One region of the Mesorhizobium sp. P2_D6 genome, then DNA from elsewhere that is predicted to be linked to it. Evidence: riboswitches for the same ligand, from Rfam matches in the RefSeq annotation. Region 1 holds a riboswitch; the other holds the start of a gene.
The links. A riboswitch is a leader RNA that binds a small molecule or an ion and turns the genes downstream of it on or off. The one in region 1 is predicted to bind S-adenosylmethionine.
Positions count from the first base shown of each region.

Region 1 (4,567 bases):
TTCTTGTCCATGGCGGGGACCTGGACGTCATCGAGAACGAATGGCCCGGGCACCTGATCATCATCGAGTTTCCGGACAGGGAGAATGCGCGCGGCTGGTACGACTCATCAGCCTATCGGGAGATTCTGGCCTTGCGTACCGACAACTCCCACGCCGACGTGGTGCTGGCCGAGGGTGTTCGGCATCCACACAAGGCCATCGACGTACTTGGATGGGGATGACGGCGTTATTCTCGGTGCCTAGCTGTGCCCAACATAGTCCGGCACGGTTTCGATCTCGTCGCGAACGAGCCCTATCGCCAAGCTGAAATGGCCGAAAAACGCCAGGGCGTAAAATGTGAGGCCGACAAGCAGCGAAAACGGAACCTGCCAAAGCGGCATGCCCGTTTGCGGCGCATGACGTATCACGCGCCGCGTCGTGCGCCACGACATGGTGCCCCATCGGCTGAAGGACTTGACGATGCGCTGGACGCGATTGGGCGAATGGAGTTCGACAAATTTCCTGTCGGCATCCCGGCCGGTCACCAATGCGCGCCATAGAAAGAAGCGCCAGCCTCGCGGCGGGTAGTGATAGGCACGCGCGTCGACATTCACGATTTTACGACGCTCCCGCCAAAGCTGATGCATCAGCAGGGTGCAAGAAACCTTGAAGCCGTTGTGCTTTGGGAAGGGATGATCGGCTATCCAGTCGCGCCGGAAGGCGATGTTGTTGGCATTGATGGCACGTTTCGAGGCGAATCTTTCGTCTCCCCGCGCCATCGGAAAGAACCAGATCAAAGCGAAGGTTCTCGAAAAGAAATCATCGTGCATAAGATAGGTATGGCCATTCACGCAGATGGTTTCGGGATCTTGAAAGGGGCTCAGAAGGCTCGAGAGCCAAGTCGTCTGGGGAACCGTGTCGGAATCCATGAAAACGACGATATTCCCTTCGGCCAGAGGAATCGCATGGTTCTTGAGGTCGTAATAGCGGCCGCCGGGGCAGGCTGCAAAGACCAGGTCAGCTAACCTGCTGCAACTCCGGCGCTTCGGCTGCGAAACTAGTTCTCAGCGCACCGGCGTCCGATTCCTGCCCTCCATGCGAGACAATTACCTTTGGCCTCGCCAAGCCGGTTGAGGAAACGACAACGATCTCGCGCGCCAGCGCTTTTAGTCCGACACCGATTTCATCCCAGTCGATGGATTTGGCATTCTCCGTCTCTAGTACAATTGAATATTGCTCTGGAATCATTTTCCGCCTCGACCGGAAGGATGAATAGCAAAAAGGCCGAGTCGAAGACACCTTCTAACGCTTCAGCAAGAACACCGCCTGCTGGCCGAAGAAATTCCAGAACCACCATGGCATCGACAGGCCGATCTTCTGGCCGTTGCCGTCCAGCGCAGTCGCTTTCTCGACCGAGGCGCCGAGCTCCTCGACCAGGTTGACGAAGTCGCGGATGGTGCAGAAATGGATGTTGGGCGTGTTGTACCAGGAATAGGGCAGGTCCTCGGTCACCGGCATACGTCCCTTGAAGAACAGCGACAGTCGCACCCGCCAATGGCCGAAATTGGGGAAGGAGACGATGGCGCGGTTGCCGATTCGCAGCAGCTCGTCGAGCACCAGCTTCGGGTTGCGGGTCGCCTGCAGGGTCTGCGACAGGACGACGAAATCAAAACCCTTATCGGGATAGAATTCGAGGTCGGTGTCGGCATCGCCCTGGATGACCGAGAGGCCGCGCGCCACGCATTCATTGACGCCGCGCTGCGACAGTTCCAGCCCGCGGCCGTCGACCTGCTTGGTCTCCTGCAGGAGTTCGAGCAGCAGGCCGTCGCCGGAGCCAACATCGAGCACCCGCGAGAGCGGCGGAATGAGGCCGGCAACGACTTCGAGGTCGACGCGCTGGGCGCGGTTGACACTCATGGCTTCGCCCCTTGGATGGCGCATGATCCCGGTGCGAAAAGTCTGCAACTTTTCGGGGTCATGCGCGGAGCCCCCTGGCGCGGGCCGCCGAGCCGATGAAGCCGTTGATGGCGGCGAACAGTTCCGGTTCGTCGAGCAGGAAGGCATCATGGCCACGGTCGGTGTCGATCTCGACGAAGGAGACCGACGCGCCGGCGGCGTTGAGCGCATGCACGATCGAGCGGCTTTCCTCGGTCGGGAACAGCCAGTCCGAGGTGAAGGAGACCAGGCAAAAGCGCGTCTTGGTGCCGGCAAAGGCATCGGCCAGCCGTCCGCCATGGTCGGCGGCGAGATCGAAATAGTCCATCGAACGGGTCATGTAGAGATAGGAATTGGCGTCGAAGCGGTCGACGAAGGTCATGCCCTGATGGCGCAGATAGCTCTCGATCTGAAAGTCGGCGTCGAAACCGAAGGTCAGCGCTTCGCGGTCCTGCAGATTGCGGCCGAACTTGCGGTGCAGTGCCGCTTCCGACAGATAGGTGATGTGGGCAGCCATGCGCGCCACCGCCAGCCCCTTTTCCGGGCGCTTGCCGTGCTCGAAATATTTGCCGCCATGCCAGTCCGGGTCGGCCATGACGGCCTGGCGGCCGACCTCGTGGAAGGCGATGTTCTGCGAGGAATGGCGCGCGCCGGTGGCGATCGGCAGCGCCGAGAACACGCGCTCGGAATAGCATGACGCCCATTCCAGCACCTGCATGCCGCCCATCGAGCCGCCGAGCACGCAAAACAGCTTTTCGATGCCGAAATGGTCGACCAGCATCAGCTGCGCCCGCACCATGTCGCGGATTGTGATGATCGGCAGGTCGAGCCCGTAGGGCTTGCCGGTGGCGGGATTGGTCGAGGCAGGGCCGGTCGAGCCGAGGCAGCCGCCGATGACGTTGGAACAGATGACGAAGAAGCGATTGGTGTCAATGATCCTGCCGGGGCCGATCAGCACTTCCCACCAGCCGGGCTTGCCGGTCACCGGATTGGTGTTGGCGACATGCTGATCGCCGGTCAGCGCGTGGCAGACCAGGATGGCGTTGGAGCGGGCGTCGTTCAGCGTACCGTAGGTCTGGTAGGCGATCTGGAACGGCGACAATAGCGTGCCGGCGTCGAGCTTGAGCGGCTTGTCAGGGCCAAAACGCAACACCGGGCTCGACGGGTTGTCGGCCTCATTGTTGGTTTTTGCGGCGCGGAGCGCGGTCATGTGACTCTCCTTGCCCGCCGTCAGGCAATAAAAAACCGGCAATGCGATCGCAAAGCCGGTTACGTCACGCAAACGGCCCTTTAGCGAGTTGTTTAACGTGGCTGCAAGCCGACCGGCCAAATCACCACGGAACTGTTCCCGTTCTTCTAGAACTCGCGCGGCCCGGCGTCAACGGCAAGCTATTGCCGCCGCAGGCGCCTCTCGACATTCGGAGCCACGGCTTGTATTTCCGCTGCGGCCTTCGGACGGAGGCATTCTCGACGGATTTGCGACATGGACAAGACAGCGGACAAGGCACGGCCGACGCCCCGCGCGGGCATCATGGACATAGAAGCCTATGTGCCGGGCAAGAGCACGGCGCCGGCTGGCGTCGCCAAGGTCCATAAGCTGTCGTCGAACGAGAACCCGCTCGGCCCGTCGCCGAAAGCAATCGAGGCCGCGCGTGAAGTCGCGGCCAGGCTGGATGTCTATCCCGACGGCACCGCAAGGCGGCTGCGCGAGGCGATCGCCGAAGTGCACGGCCTCAACCCGGCAAACATCATCTGCTCCAACGGTTCGGACGAGATTTTGGGCCTGCTGGCGCAGACCTATCTGGCGCCGGGTGACGAGGCGATTTTTACCGAACACGCCTTCATGGTCTACAAGATCTACATCCAGTCGGCCGGCGGGACACCGGTGACGGTCAAGGAGACCGACGAGCGCGCCGATGTCGACGCAATCCTGGCTGCGGTTACGCCGCGGACCAAAATCGTCTTCCTCGCCAATCCCAACAATCCGACCGGCACCTATCTGCCGTTCCAGGAGGTCCGTCGCCTGCATGCCGCCCTGCCTGGCAATGTGCTTCTGGTGCTCGACGCGGCCTACGCCGAATATGTCCGGCGCAACGACTATGAGGCCGGCATCGAGCTGGTCGGCAGCGCGCAGAATGTGGTCATGACCCGCACCTTCTCCAAGCTCGGCCTTGGCGGCGCGCGCATCGGCTGGATGTACGGCCCGCTGCACATTGTCGATGCCATCAACCGCATCCGCGGCCCTTTCAATGTCAACGCGACGGCGATCGAGGCGGGCATTGCCGCCATCCGCGACCGCGCCCATGTCGAGCGCAGTTCGTTGCACAACGAAACCTGGCTTACCTGGCTGAATGAAGAGCTGACAAAGCTAGGGCTCAGGGTGACGCCGAGTGTCGGCAATTTCGTGCTCATCCACTTCCCCAATGACAAGAAGCATTCGGCAGAGGCGGCGGACGACTATCTCACCCAGCGCGGCTTCATCCTGCGGCGCGTCACCGGCTATGGCTTCCCCAACGCGCTGCGCATGAGCGTCGGCACCGAAGAAGCCAATCGCGGCGTCATCGACGCCCTCACGACATTCCTGAAAAGCTGAAACAATGACATCACCGATGTTCGAAAAGATCGCGCTGGTCGGCATCGGCCTGATCGGCTC
Region 1 is NZ_JBFUEG010000010.1:122,511-127,077, forward strand. Features, by position in the region: gene AC1D1L_RS21630 (DUF1330 domain-containing protein) at 1-221, shown strand, start outside; gene AC1D1L_RS21635 (glycosyltransferase family 2 protein) at 240-908, opposite strand; gene AC1D1L_RS21640 (hypothetical protein) at 997-1,227, opposite strand; gene metW (methionine biosynthesis protein MetW) at 1,282-1,896, opposite strand; gene metX (homoserine O-acetyltransferase MetX) at 1,955-3,124, opposite strand; SAM riboswitch at 3,185-3,262, opposite strand; gene hisC (histidinol-phosphate transaminase) at 3,398-4,507, shown strand; gene AC1D1L_RS21660 (prephenate/arogenate dehydrogenase family protein) at 4,512-4,567, shown strand, end outside.

Region 2 (4,567 bases), on a different contig from region 1:
ACTGACAGTCATAGCAGCGCTGCTTTCGACACTCCTGCTTCTTTCCAATCTCGCCAGCATTGTGCTCGCCTCGCTCAGCTTGAAGCGGCCGCGCCAGATTGCTCCGCCGGCCAGAAAGGCGCCGCCGGTGTCGATCGTGGTGCCGTCGCGCGGCGTCGAACCGTTTACCGAGGAGACGCTTGCCCGTGCCTTCTCGCTCGACTGGCCGCGCTACGAGCTGATCTTCTGCGTCGCCCATGCCGACGATCCGGTGGTCAAACTGATAAACCGGGCGATTGCCCGGTTTCCAAAGGTGGCGGCGCAGCTGCTGATCGGCGATGACCGGGTCAGCGCCAACCCCAAGCTCAACAATTGCGTGAAGGGTTGGGTGGCGGCGCAGCACAACTGGGTCATCCTGGCCGATTCCAACGTGCTGATGCCTGTCGACTATGTCCAGCATCTGATGGCGGCCTGGCGGCCGGACACCGGGCTTGTCTGCTCGACCCCGATCGGCTCGCGGCCGGACGGTTTTTGGGCCGAGGTCGAATGCGCCTTCCTCAACACGCTGCAGGCGCGCTGGCAATATGCCGGCGAAGCCCTTGGTCTCGGCTTTGCCCAGGGCAAGAGCATGCTGTGGAACAAGTCGATGCTCGACGCCAATGGCGGCATCGAGGCGCTTGCCGCCGAGATCGCCGAGGATGCCGCCGCGACCAAGCTGGTCAATGGGCTCGGCCTGCGCGTCAATCTCATTGCCTCGCCCTTCGAACAGCCGCTCGGCCAGCGTACGTTTGCCGAGATCTGGTCGCGCCAGACGCGCTGGGCGCGGCTGCGCCGCGTCACCTTCCCGCTGTTCTACACGCCCGAGATCCTGACGGGTGTGGCGGTGCCGCTGCTGCTGGCACTGGTCGCGGCGGCAAGCGCCGGCGTCAGCATGCCCACCACGGCTTTGTGCGTTCTGGCCTTTGCCTATGTGCCGGAATGCCTGCTCGCCTGGGCCAAGGGCTGGTATTTGTCACCGCGCATCGTCACCGCCATGATCGTGCGCGATGTGATGCTTCCCGCCATCTGGTCGCGCGGTTGGCTCGGCGGCGCGGTCGAATGGCGCGGCAATGCCATGACCATCCGCACCAAGGCGATGACGGAACTCGAAGAGGCCGCGTCGGGCACCTGAGCGCCGCCCAGGCCTTTGCCTTGCTTTCGGAGCAGGCCGCTACTTCGCCGCCTTCAGCGCCTGTGCAACGTCCTCGAGCAGATCGTCCGTATCCTCAAGACCGACCGACAGCCTCAGCGTTCCCGGCCCGATGCCGAGTTCGGCGCGCGCCTCGTCGCTGAGGTTCTTGTGTGTTGTCGTTGCCGGATGGGTGATCAGGCTCTTGGCGTCACCGAGATTGTTGGAGATCAGCACGATGTCGAGCGCGTTCTGCAAGGCGAAGGCCGCCTGCTTGCCGCCCTTGACGTCGAGGCAGATCAGCGTCGAGCCGCCCGCCATCTGCTTCTTGACGATGTCAGCCTGCGGATGGTCGGCGCGGCCGGGATAGATGACGCGGGCGATCTCCGGCTGTCCGGCCAGGAAATCGGCGATCTTGCCGGCACTTTCCGTCTGCTGGCGCACCCGCACCGGCAGCGTCTCCAGGCCCTTCAGCAGCGTCCAGGCGTTGAACGGCGACAGGCTCGGACCCGTGTGGCGGAAATAGTCGTGCAGATTTTCGTCGATCCACTTCTTGTCCGACAGGATGATGCCGCCCAGACAGCGTCCCTGGCCGTCAATGTGCTTGGTTGCGGAGTAGACGACGATGTGGGCGCCGAGCTGCAAGGGCTTCTGCTGCAAGGGCGTGGCAAAGACGTTGTCGACGATCAGCCTGGCGCCGATCGAGGTGGCGAGCGACGCGACAGCGGCGATGTCGACCACTTCCAGCGTCGGATTGGTCGGGCTTTCCAGGAAGAACAGCTTTGTGTTCGGCCTGACCGCCTTTTCCCAGTTGGCGATGTCGGTGCCGTCGACCAGCGTCGCCTCGATGCCGTATTTCGGCGCCAGCGTTTCGACCACCCAGCGGCAGGAGCCAAACAGCGCGCGCGCCGCAACGATATGGTCGCCGGCCCTGGCGCTGCACAGCAGCGCTGCCGTCACTGCCGCCATGCCCGATGCCGTGGCGCGGGCATCTTCGGCGCCTTCCAGCGCGCACATGCGCTTTTCGAACATGTCGACGGTCGGATTGGCATAGCGCGAATAGATGAAGCCCGGCTCCTCGCCCTTGAAACGGGCTTCGGCGGCCTGCGCCGTCTCGTAGACATAGCCCTGGGTGAGGTACATCGCTTCCGACGTTTCGCCGAACTGGGAACGCAGCGTCCCCCCATGCACGAGTGCGGTCTGAGGCTTCCAGTTACGCTTCTTGGTGCTCATCGCTTTTCTTCCAGACACAAAAAAAACCGGCCGCGAAAGTCGCAACCGGTCCATACGGCCTTGCGGCCCGACGGTCCTTTAGCGACTTGTTTAACGTGGCTGCAAGCCGACCGGCCAAATCACCACGGGAAAACGACCCTTTAGACCTCAGCCATGCTTGCGTCAATTGCCGGCTTCATTAAGAGGTTTGTACCAGTTGGAGCGGAGCCAGCCATTGCGGCAGACAGGCATTCTTCCCGATCAGGATATTTCCGCGCTGTTCCAGTCCGGCGCGCTGAAGTCGCCGCGCGCGCTCGATGTCGACCAGGTACAGCCGGCCAGCCTCGATCTCAGGCTCGGCGACAAGGCTTTTCGCGTCCGCGCCTCCTTCCTGCCCGGCCCCAACCACAAGGTGTCGGAGAAGCTCGACCGGCTGAAGCTGCACGAGATCAGCCTGACCGAAGGCGCGGTGCTGGAGACCGGCTGCGTCTACATCGTGCCGCTGCTCGAGAGCCTCGCCCTGCCGGCCAATATTTCCGCCTCGGCCAATCCCAAGAGCTCGACCGGACGGCTCGACATCTTCACCCGGGTGATGACCGACCGCGGCCACGAGTTCGACAAGATCGCCGCCGGCTATCACGGGCCGCTCTATCTCGAGGTCAGCCCGCGCACCTTCCCGATCGTCGTGCGCGCCGGCTCGCGCCTGTCGCAGATCAGGTTCCGCACCGGCAATGCGCTGTTGTCGGAGGCAGAGCTGAATGAATTGCACCGGGCCGAGATGCTGGTCGCGACCGAGCCGCCAAACATTTCCGGCGGTGGCATTGCGCTGTCGATCGATCTCGACGGCGATTACAACGGGCTGGTCGGCTATCGCGGCAAGCATCACACCGGCCTGGTCGACGTCGACAAGCGCGCCGCGCAGGATGCCGTCGATTTCTGGGAGCCGCTCTACAAGAGCGGCGCCGGCGAACTGGTGCTCGATCCCGACGAATTCTACATTCTGGTCAGCCGTGAGGCTGTGCACGTGCCGCCGCTCTACGCCGCCGAGATGACGCCTTTCGATCCGCTGGTCGGCGAGTTTCGCGTCCACTATGCCGGCTTCTTCGATCCCGGCTTCGGCCATTCGGCCTCAGGCGGGACCGGCAGCCGGGCGGTGCTCGAAGTGCGCAGCCATGAAGTGCCGTTCATCCTCGACCATGGCCAGATCGTCGGCCGGCTGGTCTACGAGCATATGCTTAAGCGGCCGCAGGCGCTCTACGGCACCGATCTAGGTTCGAATTACCAGGCGCAGGGCCTGAAGCTCTCCAAGCATTTCCGCACCGCCGGCTAGCCTCACCGTCAGGCAAAATACTTGCCTGCGTTGGCTCACCGTGCTTGGCTGCCTTTTAATGGCCGGCAAGAGACCGGCGTGCAAGGGGAACCTAAAAATGCAGATTTCAAGATGGATCATATCGGCGGCAAGCGCTGCCATGCTGGTGATGGCGGCCGGATCGCTGGCGCAGGCGCAGGAGAAGTTGAAGATCGGCACCGAAGGCGCCTATCCGCCCTTCAACACCATTACATCTGACGGCAAGGTCGAAGGCTTCGACATCGACATTGCCAATGCGCTGTGCGCGCAAATGAACGTCGAATGCGAGATCGTCACCCAGGACTGGGACGGCATCATTCCAGCGCTGCAGGCGAAGAAATTCGATGCCATCATCGCCTCGATGAGCATCACCGAGGAGCGCAAGAAGCAGGTCGCCTTCACCAACAAATACTACACCACCCCGCTGGCGCTGGTGGCGCCGAAGGACAGCGACCTCACGTCCACCGAACCGGCCGCCCTTGCCGGCAAGACGGTCGGCGCGCAGGCGTCGACCACCCAGGCCGACTACGCCCAAAACGCCTATGGCAAGGCCGGTGCGGAGGCAAAACTCTACCCGACTCAGGAAGAGGCGATCACCGACCTGCAGAATGGCCGTCTCGACGCGGTGATCTCAGACAAGTTCGTGCTGATGGACTGGCTGAAGAAGGCGAGCGACGGCTGCTGCAAGCTGGTCGGCGACGTCAAGGGCACCGAGACGCAAGCCGGCATCGCGGTGCGCCTGGAAGACACCGCACTGCGCGACAAGCTCAACGCGGCGATCGACGCCATCGTCGCCGACGGCACCTACAAGAAGATCCAGGCCAAGTATTTCGATTTTGATATTTATTGAGATTGGAGCT
Region 2 is NZ_JBFUEG010000001.1:187,014-191,580, reverse strand. Features, by position in the region: gene AC1D1L_RS00850 (ceramide glucosyltransferase) at 1-1,150, shown strand, start outside; gene AC1D1L_RS00845 (O-succinylhomoserine sulfhydrylase) at 1,190-2,380, opposite strand; SAM riboswitch at 2,439-2,516, opposite strand; gene AC1D1L_RS00840 (2'-deoxycytidine 5'-triphosphate deaminase) at 2,595-3,689, shown strand; gene AC1D1L_RS00835 (ABC transporter substrate-binding protein) at 3,787-4,557, shown strand.
Region 2: another riboswitch for S-adenosylmethionine. It lies ahead of AC1D1L_RS00845 (O-succinylhomoserine sulfhydrylase); the one in region 1 lies ahead of metX (homoserine O-acetyltransferase MetX).